Humidesulfovibrio mexicanus: one gene and its partner. The protein of the gene in region 1 interacts with the protein of each later gene in a pairwise test. Links are inferred from orthologs where the notes say so. Each region holds a gene or a part of one and is shown on either strand. Other genes may lie near its edges. The genes, in order: dnaX and dnaE.

The links.
Region 2: the proteins of dnaX (region 1) and dnaE interact in binary tests that used the Escherichia coli proteins (3 or more experiments, as listed by UniProt). The link is inferred for Humidesulfovibrio mexicanus from one-to-one orthologs.

Annotation. Positions count from the first base shown.
Region 1 is NZ_FZOC01000001.1:235,113-242,983, reverse strand. The notes cover bases 2,906-5,779. They hold dnaX (DNA polymerase III subunit gamma/tau), read left to right. Parts: upstream 2,906-3,345; coding sequence 3,346-5,214; downstream 5,215-5,779. Other genes in these bases: recR (recombination mediator RecR), read left to right, coding at 5,587-5,779; CHB73_RS01240 (YbaB/EbfC family nucleoid-associated protein), read left to right, coding at 5,275-5,586; CHB73_RS01250 (branched-chain amino acid transaminase), read left to right, coding at 2,906-3,272. Also shown: CHB73_RS16665 (flagellar protein FlaG), read right to left, coding at 1-261; CHB73_RS01260 (carbonic anhydrase), read left to right, coding at 476-1,558; CHB73_RS01255 (dienelactone hydrolase family protein), read right to left, coding at 1,561-2,178; more of CHB73_RS01250, read left to right, coding at 2,349-2,905; more of recR, read left to right, coding at 5,780-6,198; SF1B family DNA helicase RecD2, read left to right, coding at 6,223-7,871. UniProt on the Escherichia coli protein: Part of the beta sliding clamp loading complex, which hydrolyzes ATP to load the beta clamp onto primed DNA to form the DNA replication pre-initiation complex.
Region 2 is NZ_FZOC01000007.1:186,311-195,378, forward strand. What follows is about bases 2,967-7,037. They hold dnaE (DNA polymerase III subunit alpha), read right to left. Parts: upstream 6,647-7,037; coding sequence 3,167-6,646; downstream 2,967-3,166. Other genes in these bases: CHB73_RS14185 (TVP38/TMEM64 family protein), read left to right, coding at 6,786-7,037. Outside these bases: excinuclease ABC subunit UvrA, read left to right, coding at 1-1,839; CHB73_RS14175 (FUSC family protein), read right to left, coding at 1,805-2,923; more of CHB73_RS14185, read left to right, coding at 7,038-7,529; CHB73_RS14190 (lipid-binding SYLF domain-containing protein), read left to right, coding at 7,639-8,346; CHB73_RS14195 (NlpC/P60 family N-terminal domain-containing protein), read left to right, coding at 8,353-9,068. UniProt on the Escherichia coli protein: DNA polymerase III is a complex, multichain enzyme responsible for most of the replicative synthesis in bacteria. This DNA polymerase also exhibits 3' to 5' exonuclease activity. The alpha chain is the DNA polymerase catalytic subunit.

The DNA of each region.
Region 1 (7,871 bases):
GAGCCGTTGTTCGAGGATTTGGGCCGTGCCCAGCGCGGTCGTTCTGTCCGCGGTTGCGGCCACTGCCTGGGAGCGGGCGTCCGTGCCGTTTGGCTCCTGGCTTGCCGTCTGCCGCGTGGCCTGCTGGCCCACGGTCGCCTGTGCGGCGCTCCGCTGCGTGTCGGCCGTCTGTGGATCCACGCTTTGCGCGTGTGTCGCCACGGCTTGCCTTGCAGGGGAGAACCCCTGCCTGACATCCATGTCCGAGGGGCTGATGTTCATGACGTTCACCTCATGATGATGGAGACCTGTGTCCGGGGGGAGCCTTTCCTTTACGATAGGTGTATCGACAGAATTGACACGAATCTTTAGGTCTGCGGTTATGGATGTATTGGTATTGTAAATTTTTGACAGATGGTTTCCGCGTAGCAAAGCTGCTGTGTTTGGGACGAACGTGCGAGCCCGGCTTTGGGGCGTGGCGCGGAGGAGAGGCGACATGTGGCGAGTTTTGGGGATAGTCTGTCTCATCGTCAGCTTCGTGCCGTCAGCAATGGCCCAGGGCGCGGAAGTCTCCGTCCCCGCAGATGAAGCGGTGCAACTGCTGAAGGGAGGCAATTCGCGCTACGCGGCGGGGAATCCGCAGGCGCATTTCACTGCCGAGTCCGTCGCGCTTCAGGCTGGCAAAGTCTGGCCGCAGCCACTTGCCGTGGTGCTTACCAGCTCCGACATGACGGCCCCGGCCGAAGCCGTGTTCGATCAACCCCCCGGTGGAATCTGCTCCGTGCGTGTGGCGGGGCTTGCCGCCGGGGCGGAGGTCCTTGCATCCCTGGAGTACGGTCTGGCCCATCTGGGCGCGCCAGTCGTTCTGGTTCTGGGCAGTCTCGATTCCCGGCTGATTGACGCGGCGATGCGCAATGCCCGGTCGGTCGGGGTGCCTGCCGCGCTATATGCCGACCTGCGCAAGGCCGTGACCAAGGCGCATGAGTGGAGTCCGACAGCCACGGGCGGTGATTTGCGGGAAAAGGCGGTCCGGGCGCTGGTGTGGCAGGCTATGGAGACAATCCTGCGCAAGAGCGTTGTGGTCCGCAGCCATGTGCAGGATGGTCGCGCCTTGCTGCTTGGCGGCGTGCACGACCCCGCGACCGGCCAGGTCGCCTGGCTGGGGCGGCACCCGGAGCAGGGACGCATCCTTGCGGCCCTGTGGGCCGCCGCGCACAGGCCGAAGCCCAAACCAAAGCCGCAAGCGGAACCGGCCCAGGCGCAGGGCGGCCCCGCTGATGCCGGTGAGGCTGCACAGCCCATGCTTCCGGAGGCCGCGGACGCGGCGGTTCCGGCCACAGCGGGTGCTGTCGGTTCGCAGCCGTCGCAGGCGAAGGGCGGCGGGGAACGGACGGTCGGCGCAACCGCCAAGCCACAGGCCAAGGCGCAAGGCAAAACCCAGGCCAAGGGGCAGGACGGCGCATCGGCCGAGCCCAACCCTGATCCCAATGCGCGTTCCCAGGGGGAGGGTGAGTTGCTGTTGCCCGAATCCGAAAAGGTTCAGGCCAAGGGCCAGGTCAAGCCCGCACAGCACAAATAGGTTCAGGCCGGACCGAAAGTCGAGTGCTGTTCCGGTTGGAGCAGTGCGCCGAGTCGTAGGAGTTCGTCGGCCACGACCTGCGGATCGAAACCAGGAGAGAGCGGGTTCATGAAGCCGTGGCCCGTGCCGGGAAGCACAGCGGCCTCGACCCCTTGGGCGCGCAACTGCGCCGCCAGCGGCACGGGATCGAAGGACGCTTCGCGCTCGGCGAAGATGAGTTGGACGGGGCGGCGGGGCTTCAGGCTGGCGTGGTCGCGGATGCGCGAGCCGTAGTAGAGCGCTGCGCGGCAGGGCAGGTGCGCGTCAAGTGCGGCTTCGGCCAGGCAGAGCCACAGGGCTGTGGCTCCGGCGCTGAAACCTATCGCCACGTCATAGGATTTTTTGTGGCCCGGAGCGCCGGAGCGCAGGCTTTCGGCCGCCCGGCGCGCATAGGCCTCCACGCCGCCGGCCTTCAGGAAAGCCGCGTAGCCTTCCTGCTCGCGAGCATACGCGACGGCGTCCCTGTAGGGGGAGATGCACACGACATGGGCCGACAACTGGCGCACCAGGGCGCGCAGCTCTGCTGTAACGCCGAAGACATCCGTGGCCAGCAGCACGGTGGGACGATCATTTTCGCGCATGGGGGCACATAGCCGCATGAGGGGCGGAGGGCAAGCATCCCCTTCGCCTCGCGCCGCCCTTGACCTCGCCGTCCCTTTTTTTTAGCCTGCATGACTTCGTGAGCCTCGGCCGACTTCTTGTTCGGCAGGGCGTGGCTCGCACATATTCGCGCACAAGGGAGAGTAGGGAGATGGTGCAGAAAGCGGAGAAAATCTGGTTCGACGGCAAACTCGTGCCCTGGGATGAGGCCAACGTGCACATCCTTACCCACACCCTGCATTACGGCTGCGGCGTGTTCGAAGGCATCCGCGCCTACGAATGCACAGACGGCCGCAGCGCGGTGTACCGCCTGCCCGAGCACATGCAGCGCCTCATCGATTCTGCGCACATTCTGGGCATGAAGATCCCGTACACCCTGGACGAGCTGGTCAAGGCCGCGCTCGACACCCTTGTGGCCAACAAGATGAAGTCCGCCTACATCCGGCCGCTGGTGTTCATCGGCGACGGCGTCATGGGTGTGCATCCGGGGACCAACCCCATCCGCGTGGCCATCGCCACCTGGCCTTGGGGCGCGTACCTGGGCGATGAGGCGCTTGTGAAGGGCATCTCCATCAAGACCTCCAGCTTCTGCCGCCACCACGTGAACGCCATGATGACCAAGGCCAAGGCCTGCGGCAACTATGTGAATTCCGTTCTGGCCAAGACCGAGGCCGTGGCCGACGGCTACCACGAGGCCCTCATGCTCGACACCCAGGGCTACGTGTCCGAGGCCTCCGGCGAGAACATCTTCATCGTCAAGGACCGGATGATCAAGACCACGCCGCTCACCAGCGTGCTGCCCGGCATCACCCGCCACAGCATCATGACCCTGGCGCGCAAGCTGGGGTACGAGGTGCAGGAGCAGCTCTTCACCCGCGACGAGCTGTACGTGGCCGACGAGGCCTTTTTCAGCGGCACGGCCGCCGAGATCACCCCCATCCGCGAGGTGGACCGCCGGGTCATCGGCGCGGGCCAGGCCGGTCCGGTCACCCTTCAGCTGCAGAAGGAGTACTTCCGCATCGTGAAGGGCGAGAATCCGGAATACGCCTCCTGGCTTCAGGAATACCGCTTCTAGCGGCTGCATCAGGGCCGGGGCGCGGGGGAATCTTCTCCTGGCCCCGGCCAGCAACGACCATCGGGAGAACGCCATGTCGAGCCTTACCGCTAAATACCGCCCGCGCCGCTTTGCCGATGTGGCCGGACAGGACGCGGTGAAGGCCATCCTCTCCCGCGCCGCCGCCACGGGCAAGGTGGCCCCAGCCTACATGTTCAGCGGCACGCGCGGCGTGGGCAAGACCACCATCGCGCGCATCTTCGCCAAGGCGCTCAATTGCGAGAAGGCCCCGGCCCCGGAGCCCTGCAACGAGTGCCGCCTGTGCAAGCAGGCCAACGCGGGCAACGCGGTGGACATCATCGAGATCGACGCCGCGAGCCACGGCGGCGTGAACGATGTGCGCTCCCTCAAGGAGGACGTGGGCTACGCCCCGCTTGAAGGGCGCTACAAGGTCTTCATCATCGACGAAGCGCACATGCTCTCCACCGCGGCCTTCAACGCCCTGCTGAAGACCCTGGAGGAACCGCCCGCCCGCGTCACCTTCATCCTGGCCTCCACAGAGGCCCATAAATTTCCGGCCACCATCCTTTCCCGTTGCCAGCACTACGTGTTCAAGATGCTGCCCCAGGCCGAACTCGTCGCTCACCTGGAGGCCGTGCTCAAGGCCGAGGGCGTGGACTACGAGCCCGGCGCCCTGCGCATCATCGCCCGGCGCGGGGCGGGCAGCGTGCGCGACAGCATGTCGCTACTGGGACAGGCCCTGGCCTACAGCGCTGGCGTGCTTGCCGAGGCCGAAGTGCGCGCCTGCCTTGGCTTGGCTGGGCAGGAAGTGTTCTTCACCCTTATGGAAGCCATCGCCTCGCGCGATTTGCCGCTTCTGTCGCGCACCCTGCGCGGCGTGCTCGACCAGGGCCTCGACCTGGGATTTTTCCTGCGCGAACTCTCCGGCTGCTGGCGCAACATGTTCCTGCTGCGCCAGGCGGGCGAGGCCATTGCTTCCGAGATCGGCCTGCCTGAGGAGGAGATCGCCCAGTGGACGCAGTGGGCCGGGCGTTTCGCGCCCGCGCACATCCACGCCTGCTGGCAGATGACCCTTGACGGCCAGCAGCGCGTGGTCAAGAGTCTTGAGCCGGCGCAGGCCCTTGAGCTTTTGCTGCTCAATCTGGCCTGCCTGCCGGACTTGCTTCCCCTCGCGGCCCTGGGCGGAGCCTCCGGCGCTGCACCGAGACCTGTCGGCGGTGGCGTTCCATCCGGTTCATCCTCTTCCGGCCAGGCCAGCTCCGGACCATCCCCATCGCGTTCCGCCGCACCGGAGCAGGCCTCGTCACGGCAGGCCGCCCCGGCCGTAGCGCAGGCGGTTTCCGCGCCGCAGCAGCCACAGCGGCGGTCTTTCGCCACGGCCGACCATGCGGAACGCTCGCCCAAGGACGCGTCCACCGCTGCGCCAACCGCCACGTCGGACAGCCTTCGCCCCGGCACTCCCACCGATCCTCCTAGCGTTGGGGGCGCAACGCCCTCCGACCCCGAAGAGGCGCCTGCCGCTGCGGAAGGGCAGAGGCCCGCTCCCGCACAGGGGAGGGGCGCGCCTGGCGCCATGGGCGGAAGCGGCCCGCGCAGTTGGGAGGGCTTCCTTGAGTTTGTGGCGGGCAAGAACGGCAACGGCTTCGTCACTGGCCTTGCGCAGGCGCGGGGCGAGTTTTCCGCTGGCGTGCTGACCCTTACCTGCCACAACGAGACCCATTGCGGCATGATGCAGAGCGGGGACAACAACGCCCGGCTGGTGCGGCTCGTGGCCGAGTACTTTGGCCCCGAGGCCAGCGTGGCCCTGCGGAGCATCGAGCGCGAACCGACGAAGAGTGATGGGCTTATCCAACGCGAGATGCAGGAGCATCCCCTGGTGCAGCGCGTGCGCGAGACCTTCGAGTGCCGCGATCCGGCCCTTGTGTATCCGCGGGGCCGCTAGGACGACATTTTCGACGCCATTTTCGCGTCGGCACAATCAAGAACCAATCCGGAGGAAGACATGCGCGGAATGCAGGATATGCTGCGCCAAGCCCAGATGATGCAGAAGAAGATGACCGCCTTGCAGGAGGAGCTCAAAACCCGCGAGGTTGAGGGCAGCGCGGGCGGAGGCATGGTCATCGTGCGCGCCACGGGCGGCCAGCAGGTGCTCTCCGTCACTATTGACAAGAGCGTTGTGGAGGCCGGGGATGTGGAGATGCTGCAGGATCTGGTGCTGGCCGCCGTCACCGACGCCCTCAAGAAGGCCAAGGGCATGATGGAGGACGAGATGGGCAAGCTCACCGGGGGTTTCAAGATTCCCGGCATGTTCTAGATGTCCCTGGAACGACTGCCCGCCCCCCTGCGCGAGGTGGCCGAGCATCTGGCGCGGCTTCCGGGGCTTGGCCCCAAGAGCGCCCTGCGGGCCGCCCTCGCCCTGCTCAAGCTCCCGCGGGAGCAGGCCGAGGCCGTGGGCCGCTCCATTCTGACCCTGCGCGAGCGCCTGTGCCTGTGCTCCACCTGCGCCAGCTTGGCCGAGAGCGACCCGTGCCCCATTTGCTCCGACGCCACCCGCAACCGCGAACAGCTGTGCGTGGTCTCGGAGTGGGATTCCCTGCTCGTGCTGGAGGAGATGGGCCTTTACCGGGGGCTGTACCTTGTGCTGGGCGGACTGCTTTCCCCGCTGGACGGCGTCGGTCCGCAGGCCCTGGAATTCGGCCTCCTGCGCCGCCGCCTGGCGGAAGGGGGCGTGCGGGAGCTGATCCTGGCCCTGGGCTCCACCCTTGAGGCCGAGAGCACCGCCTCGCATATCAAGAACCTGGTGGCCCAGGCGCACCCGGACGTGCGGGTGTCGCGCTTGGCCCAGGGCATTCCCATGGGGGCCGAGGTCAAGTTCATGGACCGCGAGACCCTGCGCCAGTCACTCATGCACCGCCAGGCCGTGTAGGCGCCGGGTCAGGCAAGGAACGTCATGCCCGCCGCGATCAAGGCCGAGGTGCAGACCGTCGTGTACCACAATCCGGACAACGGGTATGCGGTGGTGCGCGTGCGCGCAAAGGACGAGCCTGGAATCGTCACCGTGGTGGGCTGCCTTGGCCAGCTTCAGCCTGGCGAATTTCTGGAGATCGAAGGGGAGTGGAAGACGCACCCCAAGTTCGGACGCCAGCTTGAGGCCAGCCATTTCAAGCAGACCTATCCCGCCACAGAGCACGGGGTGGTGCGTTTTCTCAAGAGTTCCTTGAAGGGCGTGGGCGAAAAGACCGCCGAAGCTTTAGTCAAGCAGTTCGGTGTGGCCGTGCTGGACATTCTGGACACGGACCCGGAGCGTCTGCGCGCCGTCAAGGGCATCACGAAAAAGCGGCTGGAGGGCATGGTGGAGTCCTGGCGCACCCAGCGCGAGGTCAAGAGCCTGATCGTGTTCCTGCACAGCCACGAGGTTCCGCCCACCTATGCCTCGCGCATTTTCAAGCTCTACGGCGCGCAGAGCGAGGAGAAGTTGCGCCAGAACCCCTACGAGTTGGCCTACCTCATTCGGGGTATCGGCTTTCGCACGGCCGACGCCATGGCTTTGAAGCTCGGCTTCGCCGAGGACGCTCCCGAGCGCGTAGAGGCTGCTCTGGCCTACGTGCTCATCTCCAAGGGCGAGCGGGGCGGGCACATGTTTTGCCCAAAGGAGCAGCTCCTCCGCGAGTGCTCGCGGATGCTGGGCCTGGACGATCTGGCCCTGCTGGAGGAAGGCCTGGAGGCCCTGGAGCGTAAGAAACGCGTGCATGTGGAGGATCTGCCGGAGCAGAACGTGGAACAGGCCGTGTTCCTCATGAGCGGCTACCGGGCGGAACGCGAGATCGCCCAGCGGCTCTTCGGCCTGGTGAGTCACCCGGCCCCGGTATCCCGCGCGGAGGTCAAGCGGGCCCTGCCCGCAATCGAGACGGCGCTGGGCTTCGACCTCTCCCCAGAACAGCGGGAGGCCGTGTTTGAGGCCTGCGTCAACAAGGTGTTCATCATCACCGGTGGCCCGGGCACGGGCAAGACCACCATCACCCGCGCCATCGTGGCCGCGCTCTCGCGGCTCAAGCTCAAGGTCAAGCTGGCCGCCCCAACGGGCCGCGCGGCCAAGCGGCTTTCAGAGGCCACGGGCGAGACCGCCCAGACTTTGCACCGCCTGCTGCTGTATTCCCCGGAGCATGGCTTTTACCATTGCGAAGACCAGAAACTGTCGGCCGAGGTGCTGCTGGTGGACGAGGTCTCCATGCTGGATGCCGGTCTGTTTCTCGCGCTTTTGCGCGCTCTGCCCGCCACATGCCGCCTGGTGCTTGTGGGCGACGTGAACCAGCTGCCCAGCGTGGGGGCGGGCAATGTCCTCTCCGATCTCATCAAGAGCGGCGCGGTGCCCAAAGCCGTGCTCACACACATTTTTCGTCAGGCGCAGGAAAGCGCCATCGTGGTCAACGCCCACCGCTTCAATGCCGGGCAGTTCCCTGTGGCGAGCGGCAAGGAGCCGCCGGACGCGGATTTCTACTGGATTCCCCAAGACAATCCGCAGAAGGTGCAGGAGATGATCGTGGAGATGGTCACCGCCCGCATTCCTGAGCGCTTTGGCCTGGATCCCATGCGCGACGT
Region 2 (9,068 bases), on another replicon or contig:
GAGGAGGACTTGCGGCGGCTGGGCAAGCGCCACGGCTTCACCCTGGACACCCCGCTCTCGGCCTTCAGCCCGGCGGCGCGGCAGGCGTTGGTGGACGGCGACGAGCAGTGCGGCTGGCCCGGCGTGGAGCCCCTGCTGGACCAGGGCTACAGCATGGGGCCCTTCTGGCGCGACGAGCTCGCCCGCTACCGCCAGACCCGGCCCTGCCCGGCCTGCGGGGGCGCGCGCCTGAAGCCCGAGGCCCTGGCCGTGCGCGCCCCGGCAACGGACCCGGAGCACAGCCTGAACATCAGCGAATTCTGCTCCCTGTCCATTGCCCGCGCCTTGCAGTGGCTCAAGGAGCGCGACTTCACCGGGGCCAGCGAGGCCATCGCCGGGCCGCTGCTGAAGGAGCTGACCCACCGCCTGGGCTTCATGAAGAACGTGGGCCTCGACTATATCTCTCTTGGCCGCAACATGGGCACCCTCTCCGGCGGCGAGGCCCAGCGCATCCGCCTGGCCAGCCAGCTGGGGTCGGGCTTGGTGGGCGTCACCTACGTGCTGGACGAACCCTCCATTGGCCTGCACCCGCGCGACAACGAGCGTCTTTTGCGCACCCTGCGCAGCCTGCAGCAGCGCGGCAACACCGTCCTGGTGGTGGAGCACGACGAGCCCACCATCATGAGCGCGGACCATGTCATCGAGCTTGGGCCCGGCTCGGGCGAGCTGGGCGGCGAGATCGTGTTCCAGGGCCCGGTGGACGCCCTCATGAACCAGAGCCAGTCCCTTACGGCCCAGTACCTGCGAGGCGACCTGCGCTCCTGGCGGCCGGAGGAGCGCCGCCAGCCGAGCCCTGTGGGCGGCCGCACGCACCTGGGCATACGCGGCGCGCGCGCCAACAATCTGAAGGGGCTCGACCTGGACATCCCCCTGGGCGTGCTGGTGTGCTTCACCGGCGTGTCCGGCTCGGGCAAAAGCTCCCTTGTGGTCGATACCCTCTACAAGCATCTGGCCCTGGCCCAGGGCGTCAAGGTGGAGCAGCCCGGCCCCGTCGACGCCTTCATCGGCGCCGAGGCCATCGAGAAGATCATCGCCATCGACCAGACGCCCATCGGCCGCACCCCGCGCTCCAACCCCGCCACCTACACCAAGGCCTTTGACGAGATCCGCACAATCTTCGCCGGGACCAAGGACGCCAAAATGCGCGGCTATGCGCCCGGCCGGTTCAGCTTCAACGTCAAGGGCGGCCGCTGCGAAGCCTGCCAGGGCGACGGACAGGTGCGCGTGGAGATGCACTTTTTGCCAGACGTGTTCGTCACCTGCGAGGTGTGCAAGGGGATGCGCTACAACTCGCAGACCCTGGAGGTGCGGCACAAGGGCAAGAACATCGCCGAGGTGCTGGACATGACCGTGGCCGAGGCCCGCGAGTTCTTCGGCGCGCACACCGCCCTCTCCCGCAGGCTGGAGGTGCTGGAGCAGGTGGGCCTGCCCTATCTGCGCCTGGGCCAGCCCGCCACCACCCTGTCCGGCGGCGAGGCCCAGCGCATCAAGATCAGCCGCGAGCTGGGCAAGCGCAGCCTGCCGGGAACCCTGTACATTCTGGACGAGCCCACCACCGGCCTGCACATGCACGAGGTGGGCAAGCTTATCCGCGTGCTGCACCGACTGGTGGACAAGGGGGCCAGTGTCATCGTCATCGAGCACAACGCCGACGTGGTGCTCGCCAGCGACTACGTGTTCGACCTTGGCCCCGGCGGCGGCGAGAACGGCGGGACCATCGTGGCCCGCGGAACGCCCGAGGAAATCATGGCCAACCCGGAGTCCGTCACCGGGCGCTTTCTGGGGGCCGAGGCGCGGTAGCCTCCACCCCGCCCCGGCGCCACAGCTCGGCCAGCACCAGTCGCGCGGCCTCGCGCAGGGCGTGGTAGAACGAGTAGAAGTGCATCACCTCGTCCAGGTCGTACACCGCAATGGTGCGCTGGCGGCGCAGGTCGAGCAGCTTGTCGCCCGCTGCGGCAAGGGCCGCCCCTAGCCGCGGGGCCGCTGCCGCCGGGGGGGGCGCCTTGGTGGCGACGGCGCGGCCCAGCCCGGTCATGGCCTCTTCCAGCGCCTCGCCCAACTCCCGCAGCTCATCGGACAGGTGCCGGTGGAACCCTTCGGGCGGCGCGTTCTCCACGGCGTGGGCCATGGCCAGCAAATGCTCCGCCATCCGGTCCTCCAGCTCCAGCAGCGTTGAAAGTTCCCCGCCCTGCGCCGCCGTGCCCGGTTCGCGCAGCGCCGCAGACAGCAGCTGCCGGTTGCGCAGCAGAAGCCGCAGCACAGCGTCCTTGCGGTGGAACACGCGCCCGGCGTCGTAGCCGCCGCCCAGCCGGGTCTCCAGAAGCGTCGCCAGCAGCGCCGAGAGTTCCGTCAGCCCTTTGCCCAGCCCATAGCGCAGCACCACCCGCGCATGGGAGGGCCAGGCTAGCGACACGGCCAACGCCACCACGATGCCCAGCCCGACCTCCAGAAAACGCCACAGCCCTATCTCCAGGGCGCTGCCGCCCATGACCCCGTGCAGGCAGATGACCACCGCGGCCGTGAGGCCCGCAAGACGCAGGTTTTCGTTCTGCGAGGCCAAAAGCGCGCAGAAGAACACCGTGACGAACATGGCCGCGCCCAGGCCCGACACGCCCGCACCCAGCCAGGCGTCGGCCGCGGTGGCCGAAAGCGCGCCCAAAAGCGCGCCGCTGGCCGTGCCCAGAAGCCGCGCCCAACTGGCCGCGATGGAGCCGCCCACGTGCGCCTGCATCACCAGGATGGACGAGAATACCGCCCAGTAGCCCTGCTCCAGGTTGAGCAGCAGCGTCAGCGCAAAGGTGATGGTGGCCGCGATGGCCGTGCGCAGGGCGTGGCGCAGTTGGGATGCGTTGAGGCGCAAGGCAAGGTGTTCAGGCAGGTTCATGCTGTCCTTTGCGCGTTGTGCGCCGTGCCCGCTTCATGCTCCGCAGGCCAGGGGCTTCGCGCCCCTGGGCCCGCGTGAATCGGGGACAGGGGGACGGCGTCCCGCATGTTCCCCCCTTTCCGGGGTTCCAAGGGGCCGGGGAGGCCCCTTGGCCGCCGGAGGCATCAAAAGGCACAGCCCCGCGCCCGTTTCGTGCTCCGCAGGCCAGGGGCTTAAGCGCCCCTGGACCCGCGTGGAGGGGGGCTAGCGTCCCGCTGCCCCTTGCGCCGCGCCGCGCCATTTTTCCACATCGGCCCAGAATTCCGGGCAGGCGCAGATGTGGTAGCGCTCGCCGAGCTTCAGGGTGCACACGGCCTCGGGCAGGTGCAGGTCCAGCATGACGGGCACGCTCCCGGGGTGGCGGCACAGCAGCTGCTTGAGGGCGTCCAGGCGATCCGGGCCGCAGTGCTCCTCGCGGGCGGGGATGCGCGCAGGCTCGAAGCTTTGCGCCGCCACCTGGGCGAGCAGCTTCACGTTGTCGGCCAGCATCTTGGACTCGCGCGGGCCTTCCTCCTCGCCGGGCTTGGTGCGCACGTCCACCTTGCCCTCGAACACCAGCGGCTGGTCCTGGCCGAGCAGCTCCTTGGCCTCGGCGTAGACGTTGGCGAACAGCGTGCACTCGCCCGTGCCGGTGAGGTCTTCCAGTTGCAGGAAGGCCATCTTGTCGCCCTTTTTGTTGATGTATTCGCGCAAGGACGTGACCAGCGCGGCCACGCGCACCATCATGCCGCCGGGAAGCTCCTTGATTTCGGCCAGGCTGGTGAGGTTCAGGCGTTGCAGCTCGTGGCGGAAGCGCAGCAGCGGATGGCTGGAGAGGAAGAAGCCGAGCGCCTCCTTTTCCAGGCGCATCTTTTCCTCGTCGCCCCACTCGGGCACGTCCTCGTCGGTCACGAGGGGGGCTGTGGCTTCGGCTGTGGCCGAACCGCCGCCGCCCAGCATGTCCAGCATGGAGATCATGCCTTGGGCCTTTTCCTTGGCCTTCTTCTGGCCCATGGACACGGCGCGGTCCAGCGCGGCCATGTGCCCGGCGCGGGTCTTGCCCAGGCAGTCCAGCGCGCCGGCCTTGATGAGGGCCTCCAGGGTGCGCTTGTTGATCTTGCGCAGGTTCACGCGCTCGCAGAGGTCATAGATGTCGCGGAAGGGGCCGTTTTGCAGGCGTTCGTCCACGATCTCGCCCACGGCGTCCTCGCCAACGCCCTTGATGCCCGCCAGGCCGAAGACCACCTTGCCTTCCTGCACGGAGAAGCGGCTCTCGCTCATGTTGACGTTGGGCGGCACCACGGCGATCTGCATTTCGCGGCAGGCGTTGATGTAGGTGAAGACCTTGTCCGTGTTGGCGAGTTCCGAGCTGATGAGCGCGGCCATGAACTCCACCGGATGGTGGGCCTTGAGCCAGGCGGTGTAGTAGCTGATGAGGGCGTAGGCGGCGGAGTGCGACTTGTTGAAGCCGTATTCCGCGAATTTTTCCATGAGGTCGAAGATTTCCGCGGCCGTGGCCTCGGCGATCTTGTTCTCGCGGGCGCCCTCCATGAACTTCTGGCGCTGCTTGGCCATCTCCTCGGGCTTCTTTTTGCCCATGGCGCGGCGCAGCAGGTCCGCGCCGCCGAGGGTGTAGTTGGCGATGACCCGTGCGCAGCTCATGACCTGTTCCTGGTACACGATGACGCCGTAGGTGGGCTTCAGCGTCTCCTCCAGGGACGGATGCGGGTAGGTGACTTCGATTTGCCCGTGCTTGCGCTTGATGAATTCGTCCACCATGCCGGAGCCCAGCGGCCCTGGCCGGTACAGGGCGAGCATGGCGATGATGTCCTCGAAGCAGGTGGGCTTGAGCATCCGCAGATACTTGCGCATTCCGCTGGATTCCACCTGGAAGATGCCGTCGGTGTCGCCGGTGCAGAAAATTTCGTAGGTGGCGGGGTCGTCGAGGGCCAGGGTCTCCAGGTCGGGCCGGGGCTTGCCCGTGCGCTCGATGATGTCGAGCGCGTCCTCCACCACGGTCATGGTGCGCAGACCCAGGAAGTCGAACTTGATGAGGCCGACCTTTTCCACCAGCTTCATGTCGTACTGGGTGACGATTTCACCCTCCTTCCCCTTATATAAAGGAAGGTAGTCGAGCATGGGCTTGTCGGAGATGACGATGCCCGCCGCGTGGGTGCTGGCGTGGCGCGAGAGCCCCTCCAGACGCTTGGACACGTCGATGAGCTTCTCCACCTGGGGATTGCCCACGGCCATGGCCTGGAGTTCGGGCTCCTTTTCCAGGGCCTTGGAGATGGTCATCTTCATCTCTTCGGGCACCAGCTTGGCGATGCGGTCGGTGTCGGCGAAGGTCATGCCCAGGGCCCGGCCCACGTCGCGGATGGCGGCCTTGGCCTTCATGGTGCCGAAGGTGGTGATCTGGGCCACATGGTCGCGGCCGTATTTGCCCGCGACGTAGGCCACCACCTCCAGGCGGCGGCGTTCGCAGAAGTCCACGTCGATGTCCGGCATACTGACGCGTTCGATGTTCAGGAAGCGCTCGAACAGCAGATCGTAGGGCAGGGGGTCGAGGTTGGTGATCTTGAGCGCCCAGGCCACCAGCGACCCCGCTGCGGAGCCGCGCCCCGGCCCCACCGGGATCTTCTGGTCCTTGGCCCAGTTGATGAAGTCCTGCACGATGAGGAAGTACGCCGGGAAGCCCATCTCCTTGATGACGCCGAGCTCGTACTCCAGGCGTTGCCAGTAGGCGTCCTGGTCCACCTCGTAGGTCAGGGCCGCCAGGCGCTTTTTGAGGCCTTCGCGCGCCATGCGCTCGAACTCGGAGTCGATGCTCTGGCCCTCGGACAGTTCGTAGACCGGGAAGTGGTGCTGTCCAAGCTCCAGCTCAACATCGCACATCTCGGCTATTTTGACCGTGTTGCTGATGGCCTCCGGGCAGTAGGCGAAGGCGGCCTCCATCTCCTCCATGGTCTTGAAGTAGAGCTGGTCAGTGTTCATGCGCATACGGTCCTTGTCCAGAACCGTGCGCTGGGTGCCGATGCAGAGCAGCACGTCGTGGGCCTCGGCGTCGTCCCGGGTGAGGTAGTGGCAGTCGTTGGTGGCCACCGGGGGCAGCCCGGTCTCGCGCATGACCTCAAGCATCATCTCGTTGGCGCGGGTCTGGTCGGCGATGCCGTTTTCCTGCAGTTCCAGGTAGAAGCGTCCGGGAAAGATGTCGGCGTACTCGCGCGCCACGGCGATGCCGGAGTCCAGCCCCTTGGTGAGCAGCGTGCGGTTGACCTCGCCCGCCAGGCAGGCGGAAAGGGCGATGAGCCCCTCAGAATAGTCGCGCAAAAGCGCCTTGTCCACGCGGGGCTTGTAATGGAAGCCTGTCAGGTAGCCCTCGCTCACCAGCTTGATGAGGTTCTGGTAGCCGGTGCGGTTCTGCGCCAGCAGCACCAGGTGGTAGGCGGCCTGGCGCGAGCTGGTCTGGCTTTTGTCTTCGCGCGGGCCGGGGGCCACGTACACCTCGCAGCCGATGATGGGCTTGATGCCGGTATCCAGCGCCTTTTGCCGGAACACCAAAGCCCCGTGCATGTTGCCGTGGTCGGTCAGGGCCACGGCGGGCATCCCCAGGTCCTTGGCGCGTGAGCAAAGATCCTTGATGCGTATGGCGCCGTCAAGCAGGCTGTATTCGCTGTGACAATGCAGGTGCACGAAATCCGACATGTGGCTTCCCCTTTGCGAGTGCTGACGAGTTTGTGTATACACCAGCGGGCAGGCCTTGGAAACGGCGCGGGCCGGCATTTTAATACCTATTTAAATTCAATGTGTTGCGCTGCGCGTGGCGCGGGGTGCGGGGCGCGTGATGGTGGAGCGGTTGAAGCGCAAGGTGTCGCGTCTGTCCTCCGTGCTGCCGGTTCTGGCGGGCGCGGTGGCCGTGTCGTTGGCGCTGGCGCTTGTGGCCTGGCTGGCCAGACCCTACCTGCCCAAGGCCTTTGTCGACTTCGTGGCCGAGCTTGCGCGCGAGGATTTCGAGACCCGCAGGCAGGCGCTCAAGGCCTGGTTCGACGCCTTCGGGGCGGTGGCCGCCTGGGTGTTTTTGGCCGTGCAGTTTCTGCAGGTGGTGGTGGCGCCCATCCCCGGCCAGTTCACCGGAATGCTGGGCGGCTTCGTGTTCGGCTTCTGGCGCGGTCTCGCGCTCAACGTGGTGGGCAACGCCGTGGGCTCGCTCTTCGCCATGCTGCTGACGCGCTTCTTCGGCGAGCGGGTCATGCGGCCTTTCGTGCCCCAGCGCATCCAGGAAAAGTTCGACGCCACCATCCACCGGGGCGGCCTGACCAACTTCTTCATGCTCTATCTGCTGCCCGGCACGCCAAAGGACGCCATCTGCTTCATGGCGGGCCTGACCAGACTGTCGCTGTGGAAGCTTCTGGCCGTGAACATCCTGGGGCGGCTGCCGGGGCTCGCGGTGCTCACCTTTACCGGCGCGGCGGCCGACGCCGACCTGTTCACCGTCAAGCTGGTGTTCGGCATCGGCCTCGCCCTGGCCTTCGTCATCTGGCTCTTCGACGAGGAGATCAAGGAGCGGCTGGCCCGGCTGGCCGGATAGGCGCACGCGCATCCGGTTGCCTTCACCACGGCGGCTGGTGTATCAGGGCTCTGGGGCGCTGGCCTTCCGCGCCGCCCCTGGCCTTCATCCGCAATCAAGGAGCCAGCTCATGCGCAGATTCGCCGCGGCCCTGCTTTCCCTGCTTCTTCTTGGCCTGTTGCACGGCTGCTACGGCGCCTACGGCGGCGGCGGGGGAGAGAATCCCGCCCACTACGAGCAGGGGCTGGTGGACAAGTCCGCCGCGGTGGTGCGCGCCATGCGCTCTTCGCCCTCCTTCCGCCCCATCGAGGTGTACCTGAAAAACGCGCGCGGCGTGCTCATTTTGCCCAGCGTCATCAAGGCCGGCTTCATTTATGGTGGCCAGGGCGGCAACGGCGTGCTCCTCGGGCGCGAGGCCGACGGCTCCTGGTCCTCTCCGGCCTTCTACACCCTTGGCGGCGGCAGCATCGGCCTGCAGATCGGCGTGCAGGAGGCGGCCATCGTGCTCGTGTTCATGAACGACAAGGCCTTCAAGGCCGCCATCGACACCGGCCTGACCCTGGGGGCCGACGCCACCGTGGCCGCCGGAACCGAGGGCCTTACCGGCGAGGTGGCCAGCACCCATGCCTTCAAGGATGTGTACTACTTCGCCGACGTGGGCGGCCTGTTCGCCGGAATCTCCCTTGAGGGCGGGGTGGTGCATGTGCGCGAGGGCCTGAACACGACCTACTACGGCCAGTCCCTCAGTCCCAGGCAAATCGTGCTGGAGCGCCGCGCCGACGTGCCCGCCGCCCGGCTGCTGAAGGACGCCCTCACGGTTTCGGCCAAGGGAAAATAGGTGCGCGTGGCGTTCTGGCGTGGGAAGGGGAGCGCGCAGCGGCCGTTGCGCCTGTCCTTGGCGCGATTGGCCGGTCTGGCCGCCCTTGCCGTGCTGCTCGGCCTGGTCGGCTGTGCGGCCAAGGTGTCGCCTCCGCCCGCGCCGCCGCCGCCCCCGCCGCCTGCGGAGCTGCGCGACATTTTGACCTTGCCCCAGGACGTGGCCGCCTATTTCGACCCCGCCAGCCTGGACCGGCCCCTGCTGTCCAGCAAGGAGCAGCGGCGCTTTGCCGCGCGCCTGCGCGAGCTGCACTTCGCGCCCTGGCACAGAAGCGCACCGGCCCACGCCAGGGCCGACGCCCTCTGGGGCCTGGCCGCCCTCAAGCCCGGCCGCCACTACGGCGAGAACTTGCGCCCGCTGGAGCCGACGTTCCGCGCGCGCATGGAGGCCCTTGCCCAGAGCGAGGGCTATCCCAACCTCATGCGTCCGGCCATTGCCACGGCCAACACCTCCCTGCGCGTGCTGCCCACCCATCGCCCCGGCTTCCTCAAGCCGGACAAGCCCGGCGAGGGCTACCCCTTCGATTATTGGCAGAATTCTGCCCTGCTTGCGGGCACGCCGCTTCTGGCCACGCACATGAGCGCCGACGGCGCCTGGGTGCTGGTGGAGGGCCGCGTGGCCGCGGGCTGGGTGCCCGTGCGCGACATCGCCTTTGTGGACGAGGCCTTCATGGCCCAGTGGGA